DNA from 2 places in the Chitinibacter mangrovi genome. Region 2 is predicted to be linked to the other one. Evidence: predicted binding sites of a transcription regulator. Region 2 holds the regulator's gene; the other holds the start of a gene.

Region 1 (15,298 bases), 520 kb from region 2:
AACTCAACACAAAGCAGATCGCAAACAGCCACAGGCAGACATACGCCCTGCGCTGCGCCTTGAATCGAGCCCAAGCCCGCGACCAGTACCCCTGCGCCTGAGTCCCCCCCTTCGTCGAAGGGGGGCTAGGGGGGATTTCTGCAATATCGGGGATTTCTGCACGGCTAGGGATGTTGGTAATCTCAGTGGTTTTAATATCTGCCATCACGCCGCCCCTCCCGCTTCGCCAACTGAGCCAAACTGCACGCGCGGATCAAGCAGCACATAGCCTATGTCAGACAACAGCCGCCCGATCAGCCCCAGCAGCGTAAAGAAATACAAAGTACCCAGCACCACCGGATAATCACGGCGCAACACCGACTCGTAGGCCAAAAGCCCGAGACCATCGAGCGAAAACAGCGTTTCAATCAGCAGGCTGCCGGTGAAAAACGCGCCGATTATCGCGCCCGGCAAGCCCACCATCAGCGGCAATGATGCATTGCGCAAAATATGCCGCCAGAAAATCCGCCGCTCGGAAGCGCCCTTGGCGCGCGCTGTTATCACATACTGCTTATGAATTTCCTCCAGAAAGGCGTTTTTGGTCAGTATGGTCAGGCTGGCAAAGCCCCCCACCACCATCGCCGTAACCGGCAAAGCCAGATGCCAGAGCAAATCCATCATCTTGCCCAGCATGGACAGCGCCTCCCAATCGTCACTCATCAGCCCACGCAAGGGAAACAGTTGCCAGAACGAGCCGCCGCCAAACAGCACCAGCAGCAAAACGCCGAGCACGAAAGACGGAATCGCATAGCCGACCATCAACAGCAAAGTCGTCGCGCCATCAAAACGCGAACCGTGCCGCACCGCTTTGGCCACGCCCAGCGGCACAGCAATCAGGTAGGTGAGCAGCAAGCTGGAAATCCCCAGGCTCATCGACACCGGCAGCTTTTCCCAAATCAATTGCGTCACGCTGGCATGGCGAAACCAGCTTGCCCCCAGATCAAAGCTCGCATAGCTTTTGAGCATCAGCCAGAAACGCTCGGGCGCGGGTTTATCAAAACCATACTGGGTCTTAATTTGCGCCAGCTGCTCCTCACTCAAACCCCGAGCAGCTTGGTACGCGCCAGTACCTGCCGAGGCACCATTAGCAGTCCCTGCAGATTCAGCAGCCCCGCGCCCTTTAAGCTGATACACCATCTGCTCGACCGGCCCGCCGGGAACAAACTGGATGACGACAAAGCTGACGAGCAGCACGCCAAAGAGCGTCGGGAGCATTAATAGCAGACGTTTGAGAATGTATTGCAGCATTGAATTGATCGCTCCTTGGTTTCAGGCATTTGAATGCGCGCTGATTACGAGCCCGCTGATTGTTCGTTAATCACAATACTTCGCGGTCAACCTGGATGACGGTGATATTGGGCAAAAGCCTCGACATAGGCGTCCGGGCGCAAATGTATCCTGTCAAGGTGCCAATCTCCATTAGCCTTGCCCGTCGCTGAGATGTCAGTGAGCGCAAACACATCAAGAAACCCCAAGCCTGCTTGTTGTGCTGCGGCTTGCAACTGCTGATTGAATTGGTGAATCATGCCCAAGAAGCTGGCCTGTGTTTCAACATCAAGCTCGCCCAGCTGCATATTATTAGAAGCTGGAACACCGCAAATGCTGATCTGCCGCTGATATTGCGTTTGCAATCGGGTGAGGTATGCAACAAAACCACCCACAGTTTCGGCGATTAGCTCAGATAGCTTGCGGCTCGGGTCGGCCTGCCACACTTTGAAAATACCTTCATTGATTCGGCAATCAATTTCGCCAACACAGACCAATACGGCATGCTGTGGGCCAACACCAGACAAATAGCGTTCAAACTGCTGTTGATAGCCATTCGTTTCAAGCTGCCCCAGATGCCATTGTTTGCATCCTTCAACCCACAGCGTATGTCCACGTCGGTTTTGGCCACGATACGCAAATTGCAGGCCATGCAGCGACAAAGCATGGCTTTCACCAATTACATACAACACATCTTCATCGGTCTTGGGGCGTGATGTGTACAGATCAGCGTGACGCTCCTGCCAGGACAGCAACAAGCCGATCAGTGTCCAGTAGGCATGCGCCGGGCGATCACCGGATCGGGTAATCGCTGATGACCGCATTAGCCAATGACGTGCTCCGGCTTTATCGTCTTGCAAATAGCAAAGAATAGCCAGCCGGATTGCAGACTCCAGCCCCGCCAGCGCTGTGGGGGCAAGATTGAAAGCCTGTGCCGAGTGCTCTACCGCATCGGCAAACAGACCCAGGTTTTTTTCTGCCTGCGCCAGATTATTCAAAGTGTTCGGATTGTCAGGCTCAAGCTGATTGGCGTGCAATAAAAATGGCAAAGCCTCCGCGCTCAGGTCTTTTTTCATCGCCAGTGCACCCAGATTGGCGTACGCTGGGGCAAAATCGGCTTGATACCGGATGGCCATTTCAAAGCAAGCCAAGGCCTCATCTTCCCGATCAAGTTGATGCAGCACCATCCCGCAATTACTCAGGGCCTCAACATAATCGGGGCGGATCGCCAATGCCTGCTGATAACTTTGCAGCGCCTCCTCCAATGCCTCTTCGCTTTGCAATACCGAGCCCAGATTAAAGTGCGCATCGGCAAATGCAGGATTCAACGCAATCGCACGCTTGAGGCTCTGCCTAGCCTTGCTAAACATGCGGCGATCCGAGTACAGATTGCCCAAATTATTCAGCGCCTGCACATGATCGGGCTTGAGCGCTACCGCCTTTTCATAACTCTCACAAGCCTTGGCCAAATCACCCGATTGACGATAACAAATGCCCAGATTGTTATAAAAATTGGCTTCTTTGGGCAGCACTTTAATCGCCCGTGAGATAAGGAGAATGCCTTGCTGATACTGCCCCTCATCTCTGGCGATCACCCCTAGCAAATGCAAGGCATCGGGATCATCAGGATTGATCTGCAACACTGCCTCAAAAATCTGCCGCGATTGCGCTACATCGCCATGGTGATAGCAGGCAATACCCTGCTCAATCAATCCCGGCAGGCTTTTTTGCCGAGATTCGCGCTCCAGCTGATCAAAAGCTCCGCTCTGCTGCTCCCTGGCTAAACAACATTGCTTGTATTTTTTGCCACTACCACAGGGACAAGGGTCATTTCGGCTGATTTTTGACATGTAATCTAATGGCCTTCAATACATAAAACAAAGACTAATAAACAAAGACTAAGCAGTACCACCGGCTGCACTCGGAGCGCCAGTCACTTCACGCAAACCGTAACTGATTATCACAGATAGAAGCGCATCACGAACCACCATGTCGGCAATATGTAGATCAGATGCGCAATGCTCAAACTGAGCCAACCTGGGCGCACCAGATAACTTTTTTCAGGACAGGTTGGCGAGTAATACACTCGCACCCGACCACTCTGCTGCGTGATGCCACGCAATTGCCCATGCAGCAGGCCACGCAAATTGTGCGAGGCACTGATCTGCCACGGCGCAATTCGTTGGCTTTGATACTCATGCCCTGCGACCGCATAGCGATACAGCACCTTGGCCATATAATTCTGCTCGCTCAACACCGGCTCGGGCCCGCCCAACGGTCGCACCGAGCAATCGAGCAAATGCCCCCAGACAGTTGGCCAGTGCCGCACCCGCCAGTAAATCAGCACCGTCGCCCAGCCAATCACCCAACAATAAATCACCGCCCAAAAAGCAATGCCTTGCAAGTCACCGGCCTGGGTTAGCTTGATCATCGTGGTGAAGTAGGAAAATACTGCTTCCAGCATTGGATTTACCTTATCGTTAAATGCCTGCTGCAGGCTAAAAACTGGCGCGTCTCCACGGGCAAGCCGTCCTCACTTTACGAAGGGGTATATCAACCAAAGACAATACACAAATAAGCTTTAGAGCTACACCATGGCAGGTATAGGTCTTGATGTTTGGTCTTGGGCTTGAATTCCCGTGTAGCGAAAACCGCAGCAAGGAGAGAGACAAACGGCCTTTTGTTTGGCTCTCGACGCGGCAAGGGCAGCGCGGAGCGCTTTTCGCCCGGGTCGCCTTCTCTTGCTTACTTCTCTTGGCGAAGCAAGAGAAGTAAGTGCCGCGGCGCACAGCCGCCAATCCCGCTCAAACCTTCACAACCCGTCGGATAACGCCATCGTCTCATTCGACGCGCTGCCAATATCCAAAATCAGCGCTCGATGATCGCTCACGTGCAAACTTTCAGTCACCGATGACAACATTAGCTTCGACGTAGGCAACATCCTCTCTGGTACAAAAAAATAATCAATGTGATAAGCCTTGCTTTCTTTTCGATGTAAATAAAACGTCGGATCTGTTTCTTGCCCTGCCACTTCAGCCTTCAAACAATGGTATGCACTTTGCAAACCCAGCGCCTGCAATTCAGCCACGACATCACTGTGATTCCAAAAACGATCCGCTTCATCCCAAATCGGATTGCTATTTAGATCGCCACACAGAATCAGCGAATCGGCTCGCGCGGCAATTTTGTCACGCTGCATTTGCAAATAAAGCCACAATTGGCCGATGTAGCAAAAATTGGGCGAATTGGCCTGTTTAGTCCATGCGCCAATCAAAGTGAGTTCCTGATTAATCAGGCAAGGTAAAAACAACTCTAATTGATTGGCCTGCCACTTGAGTGACTTTTGCACTGGCGATGGAGATCGAATTTCGTACTCGGCGGACGACCAATCCAAAGCCGCGATGTGATGCCCTTTGCGGGCAAAAATGCCGACTCCTTTATTCTTATTATCCCCATGCCATAAGTATTGCCCAGCCCAGTCGCGAAACGCATGCGTTGAGTACACAGGATTTTCGCACTCCTGAACGACCAAAATATCGGCATCAAACTGATCAAGAAAATAGGTTTTATTGCGTAGGCCGCCATTGCAATTCCAGCTGATAATTTTCATCGGGATCACTTCACCCACCACGTCGCCAACATCCAATCCCCCGCCTGATAATACCGCGGCATCGTTTTCGGCATCGCAAACCGATCCCGCCATGCCACGCGATGCGTGGCGCTGTACCAGTGCGGGATGATGTAGTGCCCGGCCAGCAAGGCGCGATCGAGGGCGTGGACGGCGGTGATTTGGGCGGCGCGATTCGGTGCGGTGAGCACATGATTGATTAGCGCATCAATCGCCGGATTTTTAATGCCGATCACATTGCTGCTGCCCTTCACATCGGCCGCCTTGCTGCCGTAATAATCGAGCAGCTCTTGCCCCGGGCTTTGCACGTCGGGGAAGCGCAGTACGGTGACGTCAAAATCAAAGCCATCGAGCCTGCGCTGGTACAAGGCGAAGTCGATATTGCGCAGCGTGGCCGTGATGCCGAGCTTGGCCAGATTGCGTGCTAGCGGCGGGAAGACGCGCGCCATCGCGCCGCCGTCATCCAAAATCTCGAAAGTAAACGCTTCGCCCTTAGCATTACGCAGCGCACCGTCGCGGTATTCCCAGCCCGCCTGTTTGAGCAGCTCGCGGGCTTGGCGCAGATTATCGCGCAGTGAGCCGGGTGGATTCGTTGACGGTGGCGCGGGCAGTTCGCCGAATACGGCCGAGGGCAGGTGTTTAGCCAGTGGTTTTAATAAGGCCAGCTCGGCTTCAGACGGCTTGCCACTGGCGGCGAGTTCGCCGTTGGCGTAAAAGCTATTGAGGCGCACGTACTGGCTGTAAAACAATTGGCGGTTGAGCCATTCAAAATCGAGCGCCAACCCCAAGGCCTGCCGCACGCGAATATCGGCAAATTGCGGCTTGCGGATATTCAATACATAGCCTTGCATGCCGCTGCTGTTATGGTGGCGCAGCTCACGCTTGAGGATGTCGCCGCTGCGAAATTTCGGCCCCTGATACTGGCGCGCCCAGTTGCGCGCGCTGTATTCGGTGATGAAATCAAATTCACCGGCTTTGAAGGCCTCCAGCCGCGCCACTTCATCCTGATAGTAGCGATACGTTACGCGGTCAAAATTATATTGCCCCAACCGCGTCGGCTGCTGCACGCCCCAATAATCTGCGCGCCGCTGATAACTGATACTGCGGCCGAGTTTGTAGTCGGCAATCCGGTAAGGGCCACTGGTGATCGGCGCGTCGAGCGCGATTTTGTCCAGCGCCTTTGTCACGCCATTTTTCTCTTGGCCCCACTTGCGCGAAAACACCGGCAGGCTGCCCACAATTTGCGGCAGCTCTCGATTGGCCGTGCTGAAGCGGTAGCGCACGGTGCGCGCATCGAGCACGTCAATGCCGCTCACATCGCTCAATTGCGAAGCAAATTGTGGCGCGGCCAGCTTGCTGCGCAGCGTGTCAAAGCTGTGCTTAACGTCCGCTGCCGTCACCGCATCGCCATTATTAAATTTGGCCTTGGGGTTGAGCGTAAACGTTACCGATTTGCCATCCGCAGCCACGGCAATATCACTGGCAAGCAGCCCATACATGGTGGCGGTCTCGTCCATGCTCATCACCCCCAGCGATTCAAACATCAGCGCGCCCAAGCCCGCAGCGGGCAGGCCTTTGATGATGAAGGGGTTGAATGAATCAAAACTGCTACGCCGATCCGGGTTGGGCAAGGTCAACTCGCCGCCTTTCACCGCCAGCGGGTCAGCGTAGGCAAACGAGGTAAAACCGGCAGGGTATTTGGCTGCATCGCCCAGTGTGATTGCATGGGCAGCCCATACTGGGCTCTGGTATAGCAGGCAGCAGAGTAGGAGTATTTTTTGCATGCCCCATCATAAATCAAGCCGCACAAATCCTCATGGCGCAGACGGCATTCGTGCCATCCGGCCAACAGAGTGTGCGGCCAGGCCGCAGCAGGCCGGAAAAAACCACTACACTGCAAGGGCACGCCAGCTGCCGCAGCACGGCGGCCATTTCATCAAGGGGTCAAGCCATGCGCGCTATTGCCACACTGATTGTTCTGGGTTTGTGCGCCCTGCCGCTGCAGGCCGCCGATCTTGACGCCTATACCGAAGAATTTGCGCCGTACAATTACACCGAAAATCGCCAATTCAAAGGCATGGCCAACCAGATTCTGGATCGGATCATGGTGCTGAGCCAGCTGAACATCCGGCGCGAAAGCGTGCCGTGGCTGCGTGCCGTGCAACAAAACCAGAATAATCCGGCCAGCCTGATTTACACCATCGTGCGCACGCCGCAACGCGAAAGCCAATATCTGTGGGTGGGCCCCTACGATGATTGCGATGTAGTGTTTATGAAGCTCAAATCGCGCAGCGATATTCAGCTTGGCAGCATCAAGGAAGCTGAAAAATACTATTCCGGCGCTGCACGCGGCGCTGCGGCGGCGCAAATTTTGCAAGGCCAGGGCTATGATATGAGCCGGGTTGATACCAGCTCGCCCGAGGAAATCCGTACGGTCAAAATGCTGTACGCCAAGCGCTTTGATTTATCCGCCGGCATGCTGCTGCCGCATATCTACAGCGCGCGCAAACTTAAACTGGACGCTAGCCAGCTCACCGCGGTGCAGACCATTGCCAAGGGTGGCGGCTGCTATTACGGCTTTAACCCCAAGGTCAACCCTGACACGTTCAACCGCTTCAAAGACGCATTCCAGCAGCTGAAAAACAGCGGCGAGCTGGAGAAAATCCGCAGTCAGTATCTCGCCAGCGCAAGCCGCTAAGCCACGCCTGCCGGGCGTGTTAGAATAGCGTTTTGCGTACAGATTGCCGTCCACATGCCTTATTTAGCCATCGATACTTCCAGCGAACAGCTGTCACTGGCCCTGTGCACGGGTCACAGCGCCGACTCCATCGTGGCACGCGAATGGCCGGTGGGGCAAAAACACGCCGAGCTGACGCTGCCCTATTTGCGCGCGCTGTTGAGCGAGCATCAACTCACCATGAGCGACATTGCCGGCATCGCCTACCCCAGCGGCCCCGGCTCGTTTACCGGCTTGCGCATTGGCTGCGGTATTACGCAAGGTCTGGCGTATGCGCAAAATATCCCCGTGGTGGGTATATCCACACTGGAAGCACTGGCTGAGGCCTCTGGGGCAATACGTGCCTATGTATGCATCGATGCCCGGATGAATCAGGTGTATTGCGCCGCGTTCGAGCGCGAGAGTGGCTCAGCGTGGAAAACCATCCATGAAGCACGCGTGTGCAACCCCGAAGATGTGCCGCTGCCCGCAGGCAATGACTGGTTTGGTATTGGTACCGGCTTTAAAGCCTACACCGACGCACTGCAAACACGGCTGGGCGCGCAGCTCAGCCAGATCGACGCCGAGCGCCAGCCGCATGCGCGAGAGATGCTGCAGCTGGCCTTGCCGCGATTTGCTGCTGGCCAAGGTTTGCCCGCCGAAGAAGCAAATCTGGTGTATCTGCGCGATAAAGTAGCGCTGAAAACGCACGAAAGAGCCGCCAAATGAGCCTGCCCAAGATCGACACCCAGCCCCACAGCGCCACCCTGCCCCGTTTTGCGCGACTGGAAACCCGGCATGTGGCCGAGCTGGCCGATCTGGACGAGAGCACCAACCCGCACCCATGGAATGGCAAGCAATGGCTTGATTCGCTGGAGCAACACACTTGTCTGGGCCTCTGGATGGGCGACACGCTCGCCGGTTTTAGCGTGAGCATGGCCACGCTGGACGAAGCCGAGCTGCTGCTGATTGCCATTGCCCCGCAATGGCAGGGGCAAGGCTGGGGTACGCAATTGCTGCACTACACCGAATCCACATTAGCCAGCGAAGGCATCGCTCAGCTATTTCTGGAAGTGCGCGAGAGCAATCAAGGCGCACGCGCTTTTTATCAGCGGCACGGCTGGCACGAAAACGGCCGCCGCAAGAACTATTACCCCTGCGCCCCACGTGACATCAAGCAGGAGAACAGCGCGCAGCTCAGCCGCGAAGATGCCATTCTGTGCGCCAAAAGTCTGTGCGCCACCACCCTGAACGGAGCCAGCGCATGAACCGCCGGGCACTGATCTTGAACGAGCTGGGGCTCAATCCGGTGTGGGTACGCCACGAGGTACTGGCGCAATATGAACAGCTGGCCGAACCATCGCTGCCCGCGCAGCCAAGCGTTCAGGCAACAGCGCCAGTCGGCGCAACCGCCAATGCCATCCCATCATCTGGCAGCGTGGCCCACGCGAACGCGCACTTTAGCCCCATCGCGCAAGCTGCACACCAGCGCATGGAAGCCACCATCAGCGCCTCGGCCACACCGGAAGCGGGCAAAGCGGCCAAAGGCCCATCGCAGGAAGCAGCCGCCATTCATCAGGTACTCAAAGCGCGAAATAGCCCAGCTGCACGGCAAAACGCCGCCCAGCCAGCCCCAGCACTGAGCACCACACCAGCGGAGCAGGACGCTCGCAGCCAGCAGATTATGCAAATGGACTGGGATCAGCTGCAGCAAGCCGTCAGCAGCTGCACCGCGTGCAAGCTGTGCGAAACGCGCAAGCAGGCCGTATTTGGCGTCGGCAATCCGGCTGCATCATTGCTGGTGGTCGGCGAAGCGCCGGGTGCCGACGAGGATGCGCAAGGCGAGCCCTTTGTCGGTAAGGCGGGTAAGCTGCTCGACAATATGCTCGCCAGCATCGGCCACAAGCGCGGCGAGCAGGTGTTTATCGCCAATGTGCTCAAATGCCGCCCGCCGGGCAACCGCAACCCGCAGCCCGATGAAGTGGCGCAATGCGCGCCCTTCCTGCAACGCCAGATCGAGCTGATCGCGCCCAAAGTGCTGTTTGCCAGCGGACGCTTTGCCATTAGCAGCCTGCTGAACGACGACGCGCCCATCTCGGCGCTGCGCGGCAAAATCCACCAGTATCGCAAATTGCCGGTGGTGGTGAGCTACCACCCCGCCTACCTGTTGCGCAATATGCCCGACAAGGCCAAAGCCTGGCAGGATTTACTGCTACTTAAATCACAGCTTGATCAAGAATGAATTCGCTTAAATACATCGCGCATTACCCCGCGCCGCTGATCGAACAGGTGCAGGCACTGATCACTACCAACCGGCTCGTGCCGCATCTAACCAAAAAATACCCGACCCGCCATCAGGTGCAAACCGACAAGGCGCTGTACGACTACGTCAGCGAATTAAAGTCCGAATTTTTCCGCAATGCGCCAGCGCTGGCCAAGGTGGGGTTTGACAGCAAAATCAGCGTGATCAATCACGCGCTGGGGCTGCACACGCAAATCTCGCGCGTGCAAGGCGGCAAGTTAAAAAGCAAAAATGAAATCCGCATCGCCACACTATTCAAAAACACGCCGCCCGAATTTCTGAAAATGATCGTCGTCCACGAGCTGGCACACCTCAAAGAAAAAGACCATAACAAGGCCTTTTATCAATTGTGCCAACATATGGAACCGAACTACCTGCAATACGAATTCGATCTGCGCCTGCACCTGACGGTGCAGGATCTGGGCTTGAGTGCTTGAGTCGGCTTGTCAAAACTTACAAACAATCTTAATTCACTTTCTGTTGTTGCCATTTTGCGACATGAAACCCGATAACTGCGCCGGACCAACCTCCGCTTCCAATCCTGTCATTTTCATCAATAGCCCGACAAATTCTGCATGCGGACGCGACATCAGCCCTGTCCGTCCGTCTGCTAGCACAGGCAATGCCTGTTGCACCAGTACCCCACTTTCCCCTAGTATTTGTGCCAACTGACTCGTTGAGACACAAGATATAGTGTTTCTTCACAAACCATTCACAAACTTATACACAAAGCTTTGAGGGACCGTGCATGTACGCCACGCTAGATAGTACCCAGACTAGCCGCTCTGATAGCGCTGAAATCCACACGCCATCACACGATATTGCGCATTACGCCAATTACAAAACAATTCGCCGTGATGGCTCGGTAGTGCCGTTTGAACCATCCAAAATTTCGGTAGCGGTGACCAAGGCGTTTATTGCAGTTCAAGGCAGCCATGCGGCTTCCAGCACTGCGGTGCGCGAGCAGGTGATCAACCTGACCGAATCGGTGGTGAACGCGCTGATGCGCCGCAAGCCCGATGGCGGTGCGATTCACATTGAAGACATTCAGGATCAGGTTGAGCTGGCGCTGATGCGTTCTGGCGAACACGATGTCGCTCGCGCCTACGTGCTGTATCGCAGCGAGCGCCAGCGTGAGCGCGCTGCGGCACGCCATGATGCCGCGCCTGCCGAGCCACACCCGATCAATGTGCTGTTTGAAGACGGCAGCAGCCGCCCGCTCGATCTGGCCAAGCTCAAAGCGCTGATTGCCTCGGCGTGTACTGGTCTGGAGCAAAACACTGACCAGAACCTGATTCTGGCCGAAACGCTGAAAAACGTTTACGACGGCGTACCGGCCGAAGAGCTGCGCAAATCGGCTGTACTGGCCGCGCGGACCTATCTGGAAACCGATCCGGCCTACGGTCTGGTGACCGCCCGTCTGGTGCTGCATAGCCTGCGCCGCGAAGTGCTGGGCGAAGAAACCAGCCACGAAGAGATGGCCGATATTTACGCCAGCTACTTCCCGCGTTATGTGAAAAAAGGCATCGAAGCCGAGCTGCTGGACGAAAAACTGGGTCAGTTCGATCTGACCAAGCTGGCCGCTGCGCTGGATCACAACCGTGATTACCAGTTTGGCTACCTAGGTCTGCAAACGCTGTACGACCGCTATTTCCTGCATATCAACGAGCGCCGCATCGAGCTGCCGCAGGTGTTTTTCATGCGCGTGGCCATGGGCCTGGCACTGAACGAAACCAATCGCGAAGAGCGTGCGATCGAGTTTTACAATGTGTTGTCGAGCTTTGACTTTATGAGCTCAACACCCACGCTATTTAACTCCGGCACCCGTCACAGCCAGATGTCGAGCTGCTACCTGACCACCGTACCGGATGATCTGGATGGCATTTTTGAAGCGCTGAAAGAAAACGCGCTGCTATCCAAATTTGCCGGTGGTCTGGGCAATGACTGGACGCCTGTGCGCGCCATGGGCAGCCATATCAAGGGCACCAATGGGAAATCACAAGGTGTCGTGCCTTTCCTGAAGGTGGTCAATGACACGGCCGTAGCTGTGAATCAAGGTGGCAAACGCAAAGGCGCGGTGTGCGCGTATCTGGAAACCTGGCACGCCGACATCGAAGAATTCCTTGAATTGCGTAAAAACACCGGTGATGACCGTCGCCGCACGCACGATATGAATTCGGCCAACTGGATTCCTGACCTGTTTATGAAGCGCGTAATGGAAGGTGGCGAGTGGACTTTGTTCAGCCCATCCGAAGTACCTGATCTGCACGATAAAGTGGGCAAAGCCTTTGAAATTGCCTACACCAACTACGAAGCCAAAGCGGCGCGTGGCGAAATGCGCGTGGCCAAAACCATCCCCGCACTGAGCCTGTGGCGCAAAATGCTGACGATGCTGTTTGAAACTGGCCACCCATGGATCACATTTAAAGACCCATGCAATATCCGCAGCCCGCAGCAACACGTTGGCGTGGTTCACTCATCGAATCTATGTACCGAGATCACGCTCAATACCAACGACGAAGAAATCGCCGTATGTAATCTGGGCTCGATCAATCTGTACAACCATTTGAAAAATGGCGAGCTGGACGCCGAGAAACTGTCGCGCACGGTGAAAGTGGCGATGCGTATGCTCGATAACGTGATCGACATTAACTTCTACCCAGTTCGCAAAGCGCGCACGTCCAACCTGAAACACCGTCCGGTGGGCTTGGGCATTATGGGCTTCCAGGATTGCTTGCACGCATTGCGCATTCCGTACGCTTCAGACGCTGCGGTTGAATTTGCCGATGTGTCGATGGAAACCGTGGCCTACCACGCCTACTGGGCTTCAACCGAATTGGCGCAAGAGCGCGGCATTTACGCCAGCTACAAAGGCAGCTTGTGGGATCGTGGTATTTTGCCGCAAGACTCATTGCGCCTCTTGGAAGAAGAGCGCGGCGGTTACCTCGATGTCGATCGCAGCTCGCGCCTTGATTGGACGATGTTGCGCGACCGCATCGCCGCCTACGGCATGCGTAACTCGAACTGCCTGGCGATTGCACCAACGGCAACCATCTCCAACATCATTGGCGTGGATGCGTGTATCGAGCCGACCTACCAGAATCTGTTTGTGAAATCGAATCTGTCCGGCGAATTTACCGTGATCAACGAGCACCTGGTGCGCGATCTGAAAGCGCGTGGCCTGTGGGACGAAGTGATGATTTCCGATCTGAAATACTTCGATGGCTCGGTACAGCGCATCGACCGTATTCCGGCCGATCTGAAAGCCCTGTACGCCACCGCCTTCGAGATGGACCCGAAATGGCTGGTTGAAGCGGCAAGCCGTCGCCAGAAATGGATCGATCAGGCGCAATCGCTGAATATCTATATGGCCGGAGCATCGGGCAAGAAACTGGATGAGCTGTACAAGCACGCCTGGTTGCGCGGCCTGAAAACCACCTACTACCTGCGTACCTTGGCAGCCACAGCCGCCGAGAAATCAACGGGCCGTGGTGGTGAGCTGAACGCCGTACCGGTCGATGGTGGCTACGCCGCAGCGCAGGCACAAGCCGCAATTGTGGCCGCTGCTGCCGCTGACAACACGCCAGCGACCGATGCGAAGTTCTGCTCGATTGATAATCCGGATTGCGAGGCGTGCCAGTAATCAGCCAAACCGCTTGCTTGCAAGCGGTTTTATAGATTGCAGTGCCTGCGGCACCTGCGTTTAGGTGCCGCTACCCGCGGCGGGGGGTACTTTCTTTGCATCACCAAAGAAAGTACCCAAAGAAAGGCGACCCCCGCCTGCGGCCCTCCGGGCTACCCTCGGTCGGTCGCGAGCCAAACGTTAAAGCTGTTTGTCTCGCTCCACTCCCTCGGCGATGGGCGACAGGGGATTTAAGCCCCAGCTCAATCATCGCGGTGCTGCCGTAGGGAGGGTTAGGCCGAAGGCCGTAACCCGCCATCTTGCAGATGAATAGGTATATGGCTCCAAGTTAGATTTGTATTGCCTTGTATTAATATACCCCGGCTCCGCCATGCGGTGCCGATATTTAAGACGGTTTTGCGAGCCGTTTTAAATATCGGTGATCCCGATTAAATACAGAATGCAAAAGCACGCGGCCAGCGTGTTTTTGCGAGAACTTTTAAGGAATGATTGTGACCCAACACCCGCTCGATGTACTGATTACCCGCCTGCCCAAAGCAGAACTGCATTTGCATATTGAAGGCTCGCTCGAGCCGGAGATGATGTTTGCATTAGCGCAGCGCAATGGCGTGGCTTTGCCGTATGCCGATGTGGCGGCGGTACGGGCGGCGTATCAGTTTGACAGCTTGCAGTCCTTTCTTGATCTCTACTACGCCGGTGCGTCGGTGCTGCTCACCGAGCAGGATTTTTACGATCTGACCTGGGCATATCTGGAAAAAGCCCACGCCGACAACATCGTTCACACCGAGATTTTTTTCGATCCGCAAACGCACACCGCGCGCGGGATTGATTTTGCCGTGCCGCTCTCTGGCATCCGCCGCGCTTTGCTCGACGGCGAAGCCAAGCTAGGCATTTCGTTCAAGCTGATCATGTGTTTCCTGCGCCATCTATCCGAAGAAGACGGCTTTGCCACGCTGGCGCAAGCCGAGCCCTACCTCGATCAAATCGATGGCGTGGGGCTGGATTCCAGCGAGCTGGGCCACCCGCCGAGCAAGTTTGCGCGGCTGTTTGCGCGTTGCGCCGAGCTGGGCTTGCCCGCCGTGGCGCACGCGGGCGAAGAAGGCCCGGCCAGCTATATCTGGGAAGCGCTTGATCTGCTCAAATCGCGCCGCATTGATCACGGTGTGCGCTGTACCGAAGACCCCGCGCTGGTGCAGCGCCTCGCCGCCGAGCAAATTCCGCTTACCGTTTGCCCGCTGTCGAATTTGAAGCTGTGCGTGGTGAGCGATCTGGCGCAGCACAATCTGCGCGAGCTCCTGGCCGCAGGTCTGTGCGCGATGGTCAATTCGGACGATCCGGCGTACTTTGGGGGTTATCTGAATACCAATCTGCTGGCCTGTCGCGCCGCGCTGGATTTATCGCAGGACGAAATTATCCAGCTGATCCGCAATAGCTTTACCGCCAGCTGGCTGAGCGCCGAGCAACAAGCGCATTGGCAAGCGCAAATCAGCCAGCTTGTGAGTGCCACGCAGGAGTAAATCATGCTACGCCGCCTTGCTACTTTGCTCGCCCCACTGTTCACGCTATTGCTGCTTGGCGCTTGCGCCAGCGTCAAGCCGCCGCTGGCCGAAGGCCGCCTGAGCCCGCCTGCCGGGCAGGGCATCGCCATTGTCGCGCTCACCGCCAGCGCAGCGCCGCACATCAGAGATACGGTACAGCTACAGC
Region 2 (15,298 bases):
TGGCGGTTTTTTTGCGGGCGGTGTTTTCTGTTCTTCGGTCATGCTTGTAATGCCTTTACTAAATTAGCGGTTTCTACCGCAACACGCGCGGCTTCGCGCGCTTTTTCGATAACACGGACTTCTGCTTGCTCGTCCGTTTCAGTGGTCAAAATGCAATTGGCAATCGGCAAGCCAAAATCGAGCGTCACCCGGGTTACGCCTGCGCCGGACTCGTTGGCCACCAGTTCAAAATGATAAGTTTCGCCGCGAATAATCGCGCCCAGCGCGATCAGCGCGTCAAAACGCTCGCTGGCCGCCATGGTTTGAAGCACAAGCGGGATTTCCAGCGCACCAGCAACACTACTGAGCAAAATATCTTGCGGCGCAACGCCCAGCTTGATCAGCTCGTCCAAACAATTGTCGCGCAAGCCTTCGCAAATTGGCGTATTAAAACGGCTCATCACCACGCCAATGCGCAGGCCGGTGCCAGACAAATCAGGTTTAATCAATGCAATGCCTTCCACGCTCATTTTTTATCCTTTTCAATATTCGTTCTATTCGCTCACCGCCAGCGGCAGTAAGCTCAAATTAGTCTTTAAAGCTGCTTATTCAGTCTGATAAAAGCCAGTGATTTCCAGACCAAAGCCAGTCATGCTCGGGATCTTGCGCTCGGGCGACATCAGGCGCATGCGTCCAACACCCAGATCTTTCAGCATCTGCGCGCCAATACCGTAGGTACGCATATCCCATTTCTGCGGTTTATTTAGTTTGAGCTCAGGCAGAGCACGTGCTAGCAGATCGCTACCATCTTCAGCGCGATGCAAGAGCACCATCACGCCCTTGCCCGCTTGTTCAATCGCTTGCAGCGCCGACTCGATACTCCATGAATGGCTACGCGCATCCAGATCAAGCCAGTCGATCACCGACAGCGGCTCGTGCACGCGAACCAGCGTGTCTTCATCGGCACAGGGCTGGCCTTTAACCAGAGCCAGATGCGTTGCCGAGGTGAGTTTGTCGCGATAAACCGCCAGCTCGAACTCGCCAGCAAAAGTGCGTACCGGGCGGCGGCCGACGCATTCGATCAGCGTTTCGGTGCGGCTACGGTAATTAATCAAATCGGCAATCGTACCGATTTTCAGATTGTGTTCCTGGGCAAAAACCAGCAATTCAGGCAGGCGCGCCATCGTGCCGTCGTCGTTCATGATTTCGCAAATCACCGACGCAGGTGTCAAGCCAGCCATCATCGCCAGATCACAACCGGCCTCCGTATGTCCCGCACGCACCAGCACGCCACCGGGCTGCGCCATCACCGGGAAAATATGACCAGGCGACACAACATCGCTGGCCTTGGCGTCAAAAGCCACGGCTTTGCGGATCGTGAGTGCTCGATCATGCGCCGAAATCCCGGTGCTGACGCCTTCGGCCGCTTCAATCGATGCGGTGAAATTGGTGCCAAATGATGAGCCATTGCTCGAGACCATCGTCGACAGATTTAGCGTTTTGCAGCGCTCGGGGGTAAGGGTCAGGCAAATCAGGCCACGGCCAAATTTGGCCATAAAGTTAATCGCTTCGGGCGTAACAAAGTCAGCCGCCAGTACCAGATCGCCTTCGTTTTCACGGTCTTCCTCGTCAACCAGCACAACCATGCGCCCGGCTTTGAGTTCGGCAACAATTTCATGTACGGGGGAAATCTGGCTCATGCTGAGGTCACTCCTATTTGAACGGTGCCCGATGAAACCATGCGCTCAACGTAGCGCGCAATCAGGTCTATCTCCAGATTGACGCTCGCACCGGCGATTAATTGCCCCAACGTGGTGACGGTCAGCGTGTGCGGAATCAGATTGATTGAAAACACGCAACCATCCGCCGTGTCGCGCACGGTATTGGTCGTTAGCGAAACGCCATTCACGACCACCGAGCCTTTGGCGGCCAGGTATTTGGCCAGATTTTTGGGCGCGCAGATCACCAGCTCGCGATTTTCGCCAACCGGCTCAAAACTGATCACCTTGCCCACGCCGTCAACGTGACCGGATACCATATGGCCACCGAGCATATCGCCCAGCCGCAGGGCTTTTTCCAGATTCACCTTGCCGCCCGCCTCGCTCAAACCCACGGTGCAGCGCAGTGACTCATCAGAAACATCAATTTTGTAACGATTAGGGGGTATCAGCTCGATCACCGTCATGCATGCGCCACTGTGGGCAATACTATCCCCCAGTACCACATTGGACATATCAAGATCGGCCGCATTCACGGTCAGCTGAACACCGCCATCAAACGTTTTGACGTCTTCAATCTGGCCAACGGCCTGAATAATGCCTGTGAACATATTAATCCTTGTGCTCGGGAATTGATGATGGCTCAGGAAACACTGCAGGATTTCCAGCGCGAACTCGTGCCGATGATTTCAACTCGTTGCAGTGATTACAGAAATAACTTTTCGCACCGCAAGCGGCCAGAACTTCGATTTCCTTGCCACAATCCGGGCAAAGTAATTGCTTGTTATCGCTCATTTCACGCTCCTGAAGTACTTTCAGCGAAGACGCTGTTTGGGTCGGTCAAGCGCAAGGTAATGCGCTGATCGTCGCCAACCATGCGGCGTTCGATCACAGTCGGGCGGTACTGATCGTTTAAATCGGCCAAGCTGAAATCGGCCATCGCCTGTCCCTTGCCGATCAGGCTCATGGCCTGATACAGGATGATTTCATCGACTAGGCCAGCTTGCAGCAAAGCGCCGACCAGCTTGCCGCCCGCCTCGACGGTGACTTCATTAAAACCCTGCTGGCCCAGGTAGGCAGACACTGCGTGCAAATCAAGCTTGCCATCTTGCGCAGGCAGCGTGGCAACGGTGACGTTGGTCGCGTCGTAAGGACTGACGGATTGCGCTACATTCAGCGTGGTCAGCAGATGTGTTTTGCCACCATCGACCAGAATCCGGGCATTGGCGGGGGTGCGCAGCTGGCTGTCGAGCACGACACGCTGCGGTTGGCGGACTTGTTGTGAAGCCGGAAAATCGCGCACATTCAATTGTGGATCGTCGGCCAGCACGGTGCCGATGCCTGTCAGCATGGCGCACGATCTGGCGCGCAGTTTTTGCACATCGGCGCGGGCGGCCGCGCCGGTAATCCATTGCGACTGGCCATTCTCAAGCGCGATGCGCCCATCCAGACTGGCAGCCAGCTTGACGCGCAGCCATGGGCGCTGACGAATCATTCGCGACAGAAAGCCTTTATGGTGTTCGCGTGCCTGCGCGGCCAGCAGACCGTGCGCAACTGCAATATCGTGCGTCGCCAGACGCGCCAGACCCTGCCCGGCCACCAGCGGATTCGGATCGCGCAGCGCAGCGACGACCCGATCAACGCCAGCACCGATCAGCGCGTTGGCGCACGGTGGCGTGCGGCCAAAATGGCTGCAAGGCTCCAGCGTGACGTAGGCTGTGGCACCGACAATCAGCTCGGGCGCGCGGGCTTTCGCCATTTTCAGCGCCATGATTTCCGCATGCGCACCGCCAGCGGCCTGGCTGTGGCCGTAGCCGATGATTTGTCCGTGATTCACCAGCACGGCACCGACGCAGGGATTGGGCGTCGTCAAATGCGCGCCTTGCGCTGCGATTTGCAACGCCTTGGCCATCATTGCATGGTCGAAAGCGGTAAACATGCTTATTCCTTCGTCACTTCACGATTGCTGACTTCACGAAGAACGTCGCGGAAATCTTCAACGTCCTGAAACGAGCGGTAGACCGAGGCAAAACGGATATAAGCCACTTTATCAAGCTTGGCAAGCTCGGCAATCACCATCTCGCCAATCTGGCGCGACATGATTTCGCGCTCACCGACGGTGAGGACTTTCTGAATAATGCGGGAAATGGCTTCGTCAACGAGCGGGGTCGGGACGGGGCGTTTATGCAGGGCGCGCAAGAAGCTGGTGCGGACTTTTTCACGATCAAACTCGGCGCGCTGGCCGTTCTGTTTAACCACCTGCGGCATACGCACTTCGGCGGTTTCAAAAGTCGTAAAGCGCTTGTCGCAAATCGTGCAGCGGCGACGGCGACGAACGACGTCGCCTTCATCAGATACGCGCGAGTCAACGACTTGCGTATCAGGGGAACCACAGAATGGGCACTTCATTAACGAACCCCGGGCAAAAGATCGAAAAAGATCAATGAGTATTAAATCAGGGCGAGCATAAAAATCTCAAGCCCGCATATACTCTAGTTAGGTATTGAGCTGTATGCATTGCTGCACATCAAGTTCAAGAACATACATCAAGCAATTAAACAAAAGCTTCCACGCAAGGCGAAAAGCCGAAGACGAAGCTACGCGGCGTGAGCGCTTTGAGTTTAACTTTGACTAAAAAACACAAAAGGTGGAGCGCAATGCCCCACCTCTTTTTCAGCGTACGCGAGTAAAAAGTTACGCGCCGTAAACTGGGAATTGTGCAGTCAACGCTTTCACTTTGGCTGCCACTGCGGCGATATTCGCTTCGTCTTCCGGATTGTCCAGAACGTCGGCAATCAGGTTCGCAACCTGGATCGCTTCAGCTTCTTTAAAACCACGGGTCGTAATCGCTGGTGCGCCGATACGGATACCTGAAGTCACAAACGGGCTTTCCGGATCGTTCGGGATCGCGTTTTTGTTCACAGTAATGTGGGCTTTACCCAAGAAAGCATCAGCTGCTTTACCGGTCAAGCCTTTAGGACGCAGATCAACCAGGAATACGTGCGACTCGGTGCGACCAGAGATGATACGCAGACCGCGCTCTGCCAAAGTTTTTGCCATCGCTTGCGCGTTCAGCAAAACTTGTTTTTGGTATTCTTTGAATTCTTCCGTCGCCGCTTCTTTGAAAGCCACCGCTTTACCTGCAATCACGTGCATCAGCGGGCCGCCTTGCAGTGTCGGGAATACGTTTGAATTCAATGATTTTTCAAACTCGGCTTTAGCCAAGATGATACCGCCGCGTGGGCCACGCAATGTTTTGTGCGTGGTTGACGTTACGAAATGCGCGTGTGGCACTGGATTTGGATATACGCCAGCAGCGATCAGACCAGCGTAATGCGCCATGTCGACCATAAAGTAAGCGCCCACTTTATCGGCGATTTCACGCATGCGCGCCCAGTCAAAACGCAGGGCGTAGGCTGAAGCGCCGCCGATCAGCAGTTTTGGCTTGGTTTCCATCGCGACGCGTTCCATATCGTCGTAATCGATTTCTTCGTTTTCGTTCAGACCGTAAGCAACGATGTTGAACAATTTGCCCGACAGGTTGGCAGGAGAGCCGTGAGTCAGGTGACCACCATGACCCAGATTCATGCCCATCACAGTGTCGCCCGGCTTCAGGATCGAGAAGTAAACGGCTTGATTGGCTTGCGAGCCTGAATGTGGCTGCACATTGGCATATTCAGCGCCAAACAATGCTTTTACGCGATCAATCGCCAGTTGTTCGATCACGTCAACGTGTTCGCAACCGCCGTAAAAGCGTTTGCCTGGGTAGCCTTCAGCGTATTTGTTCGTGAGTTGAGAGCCTTGGGCTTCCATCACGGCTGGGCTGGTGTAGTTTTCAGACGCGATCAACTCGATGTGTTCGTGCTGACGAACAACTTCAGCAGCGATTGCTGCAGCGAGATCTGGATCGTAAGAGGCGATAGTTTGGGACTTCGAGAACATGAGCGGGAAGCATCCGTAATCGTTGAAAGATGCAGGATTCTAACACGACTTGGCGCAAATCGAGATGCACGGTGATCAGCTTGCCATGCAAGATTTTCATGATTTCTTTTTGCGCCAGATATTTGCAAGAATTTTGACCGTATGTACAAAGCTGATTCTTTCGTCCGAAACGGCATCCAGAAACTCGGACAAGACCTTGGATTTGGCCACGGTGAGAAAAATCAGCCAGACAATCGGCACACTGACCATCGCAAAGTACGCCAGTTTGATCCAGCCAGACTCATCGGCCAAACCAAACAGATTCATGCCTAGAAAGCCGGTAATTGTCGTGCCGATCAAACCAAAAACCGTCACCACGGTCAAACGCACGACGGTATCGGCTTGCCGGCGCAAATCGTCATTTTCCAGATACTGATTCATGCTTTGCACCGAGTCTTTAACATCCTGATGCAATCTATCGGTACTCAAATGATGCGACATCATTTGAAAGAGCTGATCAGACACCACCTGGTTGGAAACTTCCCGAAACCAGTAACGCTGGTTGAAACGCAAAAAACCTTCCAGCAAAAGCCGGATTTCCCGCTTGAAAGTCCTGATTGAACGAACATCTTTCAAGTTGAGTTCGGACAAAGCCACGGCCAGGCGATCAGAAAACATCAGCAAAGCGGCTTTGTGAAAATGCGCAATCAGCGCCATCAAAAAATGCTGATGTCGAAATTGCCCCAGTATGCCCGTGTAGGGGTTGGAATAGAACTCGTTGCCATGCATACCCACCATCACAAAGGCGTGACCATTACACATCATCCGGGTAGAGGCTGTGGCATGGCCTCGCTCGGGAACCCAGAAACGGTCATAGCAGCAAGTGCGCTCAAACTCATCGAACATTTTCTGTGTGTAGGGCTGGGAATCGCTATGACCGGGCCGGGTCACCATGCCCAGCCGGTAAAAATCTTCTTCGCTGAGCTTGAACGGATCATCCACCGCCAGATAGGCCAGAATCGGCATGCGGTGATATTCAATTTGCCGATAGCGCAAGGCACCCACAGCCGACGAGTGATGCAAAACCAGTGGCTGCAGCAGAAAATCCCAGTGCGCCGCCATACGGGGCGCACGATACTGCCCCAGGTGAGCCAGATAGCCCGCGCGGTCTTCAAAATCAGATTCGGCAATGACGTCGCCATCCGCATTGAGCCACGCCACCTTGCGCAGGCAATTGGCCGCGGTTGCATCCTCATCCCACTGAGCCGGAAAGGCGCGACCAAACCGGAATAGTGCATCCTGCACGCGCTTAAGCGGCAGATTATCCCCCATGATCTCAAACGCGAGGATCACCACGTCGACGTCGTAGAAGAAATACAGGTCGATATGGGCAACTTTGAAATGATGAACTGCACCATCTTTGAACATCATCAGCACGGTGCTGATGTCGGTGCGGCGAAAAACATGCAGCGGCGAATGGCCGTAGCTCCCCAGATTGGAAGCCCTGTTTTCGCCATATAAAAACCGCTGAACATAAGGCAGGAAGGTGACAAACTCCCGATAGTGTCGCTCTTCAAACTGCTCGGGATCGCCATCAAACTCGGTCGGGCGCGGCTGCCACGGCGAACCGGCTGCGGCAGCTTCTTCCATCGCTTCCCACTGCCGCCCCATCGCCCGATGTTCGCCATCTTTGTGCGGCGTAGGCATCAACTGCAAGGGCCAGATCAGAATCTGGCGGAAATGCTTAACTACAATATCTGCGCTGCTCGCCATATCTCCCCCTTGCAAGGACATACTGGCGAGCGCAAAGGCGAACTTTACAGCCCTTTGACGGCGTAAACCGCCAGCGTATTGCGCCAGTAACCCTGGTAATCCATGCCACAACCGAACAGAAAGCGATCTTCAACTTCCATGCCGACAAAATCGGCCTTGATGCCCGTCGCTTTGCGATTATGTTTTTTGTCGATCAGCACCGCGACGTGAACCGCGCTGGCACCCTGCTGCTTGCAATAATCAACAATGGCCGCCAGCGTGTGGCCTTCGTCGAGAATATCGTCAACAATCACTACTGTGCGACCGCGCATGTCTTCGCGTGGCTTTACCTTCCAGTCCAGCTCGCCGCCTGAAGTTTCATTGCGGTAACGCGTGGCATGCAGATAGGCCATTTCCAGCGGGAACTTCAGGCGTGGCAACAAATGTCCTGCCACAATCAACCCGCCGTTCAGTACGGTATACACCACCGGATTGGTGTGCGCTAAAGCCTGGCACATGGCCTCGCCCATTTGATCGAGTGCGGCCAGCACCTCGGACTCCGGGTGCAGACAATCGGCGTTATCCAAAATGGTACGGGCTTCAGGTAGTTCCATAGTCACGATGACATCCTCAGGCCGGTTAATGACCGGCAAAATCACAAACGGTAAACAATTCTATGCCTTGCTGGCGCACCAGATTCGAGCCACCTAGCTCGGGCAAATCAACAATGGCAGCCGCCTCAACCACATTCGCGCCGATGCGTTTAAGCAGATTGGCCGCCGCGATCATGGTGCCACCCGTGGCCACCAGATCATCAATCAGCAACACCCTGTCACCCGCCTTGCACGCATCGGCGTGCAGCTCAACGGTGGCCGAACCATATTCAAGCTCGTACTCTTCGGCCACGGTATCGAACGGCAGCTTGCCTTTTTTACGCACCGGCACAAAACCCAGATTAAGCTCGTACGCCACAACCGCTCCCAGAATAAAACCGCGCGCGTCAACGCCAGCGACCACATCCAGCTGCTGGTCCATATAGCGATGCACGAATATATCCACCAGTACCCGGAATGTTTTTGGGTCCTGCAATAGCGGCGTAATGTCGCGAAACATCACGCCCTGTTGCGGCCAATCCGGCACGGTACGTATCCGCGAGCGAATGTATCCAGCGTACGGGGGCTCAACGATCTGCGGCTCGACAATCAGTGGCGAAGTCATCAGTCAATCTCAGTGGAAAAAGGCAAATTTAACAACCCACAGACCGGCAATAATCAGCACTGCCGGGCTTAAATCGTCTCGGCGGCCCGCCAGCAACTTGATCACAGCATAGCTGATAAAACCAAATGCAATACCATCGGCAATCGAGAAGGTAAATGGCATCGCCAGCGCGGTCATTACCGCTGGCGCGGACTCGGTCAGATCGTTCCATTCAATTTCAGCCAGACCGCGTGTCATCAGTACCGCAACATAGCAAAGCGCTGGTGCCGTCGCATAGGCCGGGACAGTTGCCGCCAGCGGCGAAAACCACAACGCCAGCAGAAACAGGATGGCCACCACCAATGAAGTCAGGCCTGTACGCCCGCCAACGGCAGTGCCCGCCGCCGACTCGATATACGCTGTCGTAGACGATGTGCCCATAGCTGCACCGGCAGTAATGGCGACCGAATCGGCCAGCAAGGCTTTTTTCAGGCGTGGCAGTTTGCCATCTTTATCGAGCAAACCGGCGCGGTGCGATACGCCCACCAAAGTACCAGTGGTATCAAATAGGTCGACAAAGAAAAAGACAAACACCACTCCCAGCAGGCCGACATTGAGCGCACCTGCGATATCCATTTGCATGAATGTTGGCGCCATTGACGGCGGCGCAGAAAACACGCCTTTGAATTCGGACAGGCCCAGCGCAATTGAAATCGCCGTCACTGCCAGAATGGAAATGATGATCGAGCCATGAATCTTGCGGTATTCCAGCGCAATAATCAGGAAGAAACCAAAGATCGCAAGCAAGGTGGTCGGCGAATGAATATCGCCCAAAGTCACCAGAGTGGCGGGAGAGCCAACTACGACACCGGCGTTTTTCAGCGCGATAATCGCCAGAAACATCCCCACCCCGGCCGAGATCGCCAGCTTGAGCGAGTGCGGGATCGCGTTCACAATCGCCTCGCGCACTTTAAACAGCGAAACAATCAGGAAAATAATGCCGGAAACAAACACGGCGCCCAAGGCCACTTGCCATGACACGCCCATACCCTTGACCACGGTAAAGGTGAAGTAGGCGTTCAAGCCCATGCCGGGTGCCAATGCAATCGGATAGTTGGCCACTAGCGCCATAATCGCCGTGCCCAGCGCCGCAGCCAGACAAGTAGCCACAAAGACCGCGTTAAAATCCATGCCGGTCAGCGCCAGAATGGACGGATTGACAAACACGATATAGGCCATGGTCAGGAATGTTGTAAAACCCGCGATGACTTCGGTTTTAACATCAGTCCCATGCTCTTTGAGCTTGAAAAAAGCGTCCAGCATGTCTCTTCCCCGTTTCATTTAATGAATCAAATTGATACAAAAAGCGAGCGAAGGCAGCGTGTTATGCCGCCTGCGCTCGCCATCATATTGCGCCCTGCTTAATACCCGATACCGCTTAAGGCCAGAACACCAATCAGCGCAAAAATGGCCGCAGCCACAAATCGCACCATGCGCAAAATATGCATACGCGTGGCAATCCAGTCGCCCAGATAGACCGCAGGCACATTCGCCAGCATCATGCCGACGGTGGTGCCTAGCACCACCTGCCACAGTGGCGTGTATTTTAACGCCAGCGCCACAGTGGCAATTTGCGTTTTGTCACCCATTTCGGCCAGAAAAAAAGCAATACAGGTCGCAATAAATGCGCCATAGGGTTTGACGACGGCCTCGCCCTCTTCCATCACATCCGGAATCAAAGCCCACGCCGCAATCGCCAGAAAGCCCAAACCCACAATCCAGCGCAGAATCTCCGGGGAAATCAGCCCCGCCACCTGCTGCCCGATCCAGCCGGCAGCAAAGTGATTTAATACTGTAGCAACAAAAATGCCCGCAACAATAGGTAGCGGGCGACGAAACCGGGCAGCCAGAATGAGTGACAGCAATTGGGTCTTATCCCCCATTTCGGCCACTGCGACAACACCGGTAGAAATCAGTAAAGCATCAAACATTGAACAGGCTCCGGGGTGGGCAAACGAGACGAGGCCAGCCACGCCGCCCACCCCACAAGGGTACCGCATGGTCAGCCTCGGGTCTCATCAGGCGCACTGAACTTGCCGCGGTCGCACAGACCGCAAAGACAAAACCCAGCGCACTGTAGGCGCCATGAAGCTGCATTAGCGAAACATCAGCAGCTTCAAGTTTGTTGACGCAAACCTGGCTCAATTGCATTTTGGCAAACGGCCAGCGATTACTCCCCCGAAGGAAGCCGACATTCTAAAACAGGCAGCGCAATACTTACAAGTAAGGGATTATCGCGACTGATCGGCGAGGCGTTGCTGCGCCCATTTGAGCACCCCCGTGCAGCCGTCTTCAATCAGATCGAGTACATGCTCAAAGCCATCAGAGCCGCCGTAATACGGATCAGGCACTTCGCGCTCACCCGCCTCGCTGGCATAGTCCAGAAACAACTGCACTTTATGCTGCAAATGCGCCGGGCAGCGACGATGCAAATGATTAAAGTGCCCCTGATCCATCGCCAGAATCAGATCGAAACGCTCAAAATCAGCCGCGCGCACTTCACGGGCACGCAAGCTGGACAAATCATAGCCGCGTTTTTTGGCATGCTGCTGGGAGCGTCGATCCGGCGCTTCGCCCACGTGATAGTCGGCAATCCCGGCCGAATCAACCATCACCTGCTGCGCAAGATTTTGATCAGCCAGCATTTGCCGCAACACACCGTCAGCAGTCGGGCTGCGACAAATATTGCCGGTGCAGACCATTAAAACCGAATACAAGGCGCTCATTAAATACATCCATGGGTATATGTTTGAAATTAAATCCCAACAATGGCCACGTGCACATACCCCTGCAACACCAAGCAGACTGACTTAAGCCGGATTTGCTTTGGCTCGCTCAGGCGTTCACCGCGTAGTCATGCACCATAGTCAGGGCGATATTTTTTAGCTGCACGCATTGCTGACATTGTGCCTGCAAGCGCTCGTTTTCCATAGCCAGCCTGCGCAACTCGTCGGCAATCGCCAGCAGGTTTTCGCGTGCCATTCCAGCCCCCTCTTGCGCCGACGCCAGGCGTTCGGCCATTTCCAATGACAGCATATTGCCTCCAGATATTCATACCCCTTTCAGGATGAAAGGCGCAACAGCATTGCACCGCAAAACACGGCTTAGCACCTAGATCAGGATCAAACCAGAGCCCGATAAGTGATTTTCGCATCAGGGATGTAGTGTATATATTTTCACTACACATCCTTGATATAAATCAATCCGCATTGCTGATTACGGTTTAGCATTTATCCAACAGCAGGCTAAATCGAATCAGCATATTTCAGGAGGCAGCATGAGCAAGGTCTTGGTGGTTGGCAGCATCAATATGGATCTGGTCGCGCAGGTGGGGCACTACCCGCGCTTGGGAGAAACCTTGCTGGGCAGTGGCTTTACCACCCACCACGGCGGCAAAGGTGCCAATCAGGCCGTTGCGGCAGCGCGGCTGGGCGCTCAGGTCAGCATGATCGGCCGGGTCGGCGATGATGCATTTGGCCAGCAGCTCACAGCCGGCCTGATCGCCGAAGGGATTGATACGCGCTGGATACAGACCAGCACGGGCATCGCCAGCGGAATCGCGATGATCACACTGGCGGGGAGCGACAACGCCATTATTGTAGTGCCCGGCGCCAATGCCATGCTCAGCCCCGCAGACATTCTGGCGGCCGAAGCGGCTTTTATTGATACCGATGTGGTGATCGCCCAGCTGGAAACGCCGCTACCCACCATTTGCCAAGTGGCCGAGCTGGCACAACGACACGGCAAACCTTTTGTGCTCAACCCCGCCCCGGCGATGACTTTACCTGCCGAGCTATTGGCGCAAGTGAGCCTGCTGACCCCCAATGAATTCGAGCTGGGCATGGCTTTGCAAATCCCGGAAAGCGAATGGCGCAGCGCCTTGCAGCAGCGCCCAGGCAAAGTGCTGATGACCGCAGGCCAGGATGGCGCGTGGTATTGCGATGAAAACGGACAACTGCAGCAGCAAGCGAGTTTCAAGGTTGAAGCGCTCGACACCACCGGCGCGGGCGACACCTTTAATGGCGCGCTGGCCGCCTTCTGGGATCTAGGCCTGGCGCAAGCCAGCCGTATGGCTTGTGCGGCAGCGGCTTTATCGGTGACCAAAGCCGGTGCTCAAGGTGGCATGCCAACACAAGCGCAATTGCTGGCATTTCTGAGTGAACAAGGAGAAGCAGCATGAAAAAGCTAGGTCATCTCAACCGTGACATCAGCCGCGTATTGGCGAGCATGGGGCACACCGACAGCATCGTGATTGCCGACTGTGGCCTGCCGATCCCCGATCATGTGGAGTGCATCGATTTATCGCTACAAATTGGCACACCGTCGTATTTCGCCACACTGGACAGCATTCTGGCCGATTTTCAGGTTGAGCGCGCCGTACTCGCCAGCGAATGCCAGAGCAAAAACCCCGCCGTCGCCGAGCAAGCCGAAGGCATGGCGCAGCACGGCGTACAGATCGACTATGTGCCGCACGAGCAATTTAAGCAGCTCACCCACCAAGCTCGCGCGATTATCCGCACCGGTGAAGCCAGCCCTTACGCCAATATCGTGCTGTATTCCGGTGTGATCTTTTAGGAGCCGAGCATGTTGATCCAAATGAAAGGCATCAGCAAAGCCTTTGGCCCCGTCCGGGTACTGGAAGGCGTCGATTTTGCGCTGGAGCGCGGCGAGATTCATGCGCTGATGGGTGAAAACGGCGCGGGTAAATCCACCTTGATGAAAATCTTGTGCGGTGTGTATCAAGCTGATAGCGGCACCATTGCTGTGGATGGGAGCAATACCCCCATTAAAAACACCAGCGATGCCGAAAAGCAGGGCATTGCCATCATTCACCAGGAGCTGAACCTGATCCCGCAATTGTCGGTGATGGAAAACATGTTTCTGGGGCGTGAACCACGGCGTTTTGGCGTGATCAACACGATCAAAATGCGCTCGCAATGCCTGGAATATCTGCAATTGCTGGGGATTGAAAACCTCGACCCCGATGTCGAAGCCGGCACGCTGTCGATTGGCCAGCAGCAAATGGTCGAAATCGCCAAAGCGCTGTCGCTCAATGCGCAGACGCTGATTATGGACGAGCCGACTGCGGCGCTGTCCGAGCGTGAAACCGAAAAGCTGTTTGGCATCATTGCCGATCTGAAATCACGCGGCGTCGGCATTGTGTATGTGTCGCACCGGATGGAAGAGATTTTCAAAGTCTGCGACAAGATCTCGGTACTGCGTGATGGTCAATTCGTTGGCGAGCGGGTGATTGCACAGACCAACTTTGACGAAATCGTCCGCATGATGGTCGGCCGTGAAATTGGTGATCGTTTTCCGCAGCGGCAGGCCACGCTAGGCGAAGTGCGACTGAAAGTCAGTGATCTGGCCGATGCCACCATTAGCGGGATTAATTTTGAAGTACGTGCCGGTGAAGTTCTGGGCATCGCCGGTTTGATGGGCGCGGGGCGCAGTGAAATCCTGAAAACCATTTTTGGCATTAATCGAAAAGGATCAGGCCGCGTTGAGCTCGATGGCCAAGAGCTCCATGCGCGTAATCCCGCTGAAGCGATTGCCGCTGGCATTGGTTTTGTCACCGAAGATCGTAAAAGCCAAGGTTTGGTGCTGGGCTTGTCGGTGCGCGAAAACGCCACGCTGGCCAATCTATCGAAATACGCGCGTTTTGGCGTGATCAATCACGCAGAGCAAATGGCGGTAGTGCAGCGGGAAATCGACCGGATGCACATCCGCACTCGCGATGCCGAGCTGGAAGTGAAATCCCTATCGGGCGGTAATCAACAAAAAGTGGTGTTTGCCAAATGGCTGGGCATTGCGCCCAAGGTCCTGTTTCTTGATGAGCCTACCCGTGGCGTCGACGTCGGCGGCAAGGCTGAAATCTATCAAATCATTAATGAATTAGCGCAGTCAGGCGTGGCGATTGTGATGGTGTCGTCCGAATTGCCGGAAGTTCTGGCCATGAGTGATCGCGTATTGGTGATGCATCAGGGGACACAGGCGGGGATTTTCAGCCAGCCCGATGCTGAAACGGTAATGACTGCTGCAACTGGAGGTTTGAAATGATGAATATGACGATACAACACAAAGCGACCCTGCAAAAACTGGGCCCATTTCTGGCGCTACTGGTTTTGGTGGCCGGTTTGGCGATCACCAGCCCGGATTTTATGACCGTCGGCAATTTGCTGAATGTGTTCCGCCAGGTGTCGATCAATGCGCTGATCGCCTTTGGCATGACGCTGGTGATTTTGCTCGGCGGGATTGATTTATCGGTCGGCTCGATTCTGGCGCTGTCTTCGGTACTGACCGCGCTGATGCTCAGCCACGGGATTGATCCGGTGGTCGCAACCAGCGTTGGCGTGCTGGCCGGTGCGGGTATGGGCATGGTCAATGGCCTGATTATCAGCAAGGGCAAAGTCGCGCCGTTTATTGCCACGCTGGGAACGATGACGATTTTGCGCGGCTTATCGCTGGTGTTCTCTGAAGGCCGCCCAATTACGGGCCTCAATAGCGACTTTTTCGCCATGCTCGGCGGCGGCTATGTGGCGGGCTTTATTCCGGTGCCAGTCATTCTGATGCTGGTGATGTTTGCCGTGTTCTGGTTTGTACTCAAACGCACCGTGTTTGGCCGCCACGTGTATGCCGTCGGCGGCAACGAAGAAGCGGCAGCCTTGTCG

The links. Region 2 encodes NrdR, which represses ribonucleotide reductase genes. Its sites were predicted from a motif close to AAANACNATATATNGTNTTT; they were not measured.
Region 1: a site for NrdR is predicted at 10,631-10,650, ahead of ABHF33_RS14045 (ribonucleoside-diphosphate reductase subunit alpha). Genes of this name have one in related genera too.

What each region holds. Positions count from the first base shown of each region.
Region 1 is NZ_CP157355.1:2,976,129-2,991,426, reverse strand. Features, by position in the region: gene ABHF33_RS14100 (ABC transporter permease) at 1-205, opposite strand, end outside; gene ABHF33_RS14095 (ABC transporter permease subunit) at 205-1,287, opposite strand; gene ABHF33_RS14090 (tetratricopeptide repeat protein) at 1,374-3,155, opposite strand; gene ABHF33_RS14085 (DUF3592 domain-containing protein) at 3,266-3,769, opposite strand; gene ABHF33_RS14080 (endonuclease/exonuclease/phosphatase family protein) at 4,118-4,915, opposite strand; gene ABHF33_RS14075 (extracellular solute-binding protein) at 4,921-6,717, opposite strand; gene ABHF33_RS14070 (substrate-binding periplasmic protein) at 6,885-7,631, shown strand; gene tsaB (tRNA (adenosine(37)-N6)-threonylcarbamoyltransferase complex dimerization subunit type 1 TsaB) at 7,686-8,378, shown strand; gene rimI (ribosomal protein S18-alanine N-acetyltransferase) at 8,375-8,917, shown strand; gene ABHF33_RS14055 (uracil-DNA glycosylase) at 8,914-9,891, shown strand; gene ABHF33_RS14050 (M48 metallopeptidase family protein) at 9,888-10,388, shown strand; gene ABHF33_RS14045 (ribonucleoside-diphosphate reductase subunit alpha) at 10,700-13,594, shown strand; gene ABHF33_RS14040 (adenosine deaminase) at 14,086-15,111, shown strand; gene ABHF33_RS14035 (hypothetical protein) at 15,115-15,298, shown strand, end outside.
Region 2 is NZ_CP157355.1:3,493,827-3,509,124, reverse strand. Features, by position in the region: gene ribH (6,7-dimethyl-8-ribityllumazine synthase) at 39-509, opposite strand; gene ribBA (bifunctional 3,4-dihydroxy-2-butanone-4-phosphate synthase/GTP cyclohydrolase II) at 585-1,679, opposite strand; gene ABHF33_RS16525 (riboflavin synthase) at 1,676-2,308, opposite strand; gene ABHF33_RS16520 (zinc-ribbon domain-containing protein) at 2,310-2,492, opposite strand; gene ribD (bifunctional diaminohydroxyphosphoribosylaminopyrimidine deaminase/5-amino-6-(5-phosphoribosylamino)uracil reductase RibD) at 2,494-3,636, opposite strand; gene nrdR (transcriptional regulator NrdR) at 3,639-4,106, opposite strand; gene glyA (serine hydroxymethyltransferase) at 4,392-5,639, opposite strand; gene ABHF33_RS16500 (CorA family divalent cation transporter) at 5,736-7,391, opposite strand; gene ABHF33_RS16495 (hypoxanthine-guanine phosphoribosyltransferase) at 7,436-7,984, opposite strand; gene ABHF33_RS16490 (adenine phosphoribosyltransferase) at 8,010-8,588, opposite strand; gene ABHF33_RS16485 (NCS2 family permease) at 8,598-9,908, opposite strand; gene ABHF33_RS16480 (TMEM165/GDT1 family protein) at 9,989-10,558, opposite strand; gene ABHF33_RS16475 (low molecular weight protein-tyrosine-phosphatase) at 10,859-11,353, opposite strand; gene ABHF33_RS16470 (hypothetical protein) at 11,463-11,663, opposite strand; gene ABHF33_RS16465 (ribokinase) at 11,905-12,807, shown strand; gene rbsD (D-ribose pyranase) at 12,804-13,202, shown strand; gene ABHF33_RS16455 (sugar ABC transporter ATP-binding protein) at 13,212-14,687, shown strand; gene ABHF33_RS16450 (ABC transporter permease subunit) at 14,684-15,298, shown strand, end outside.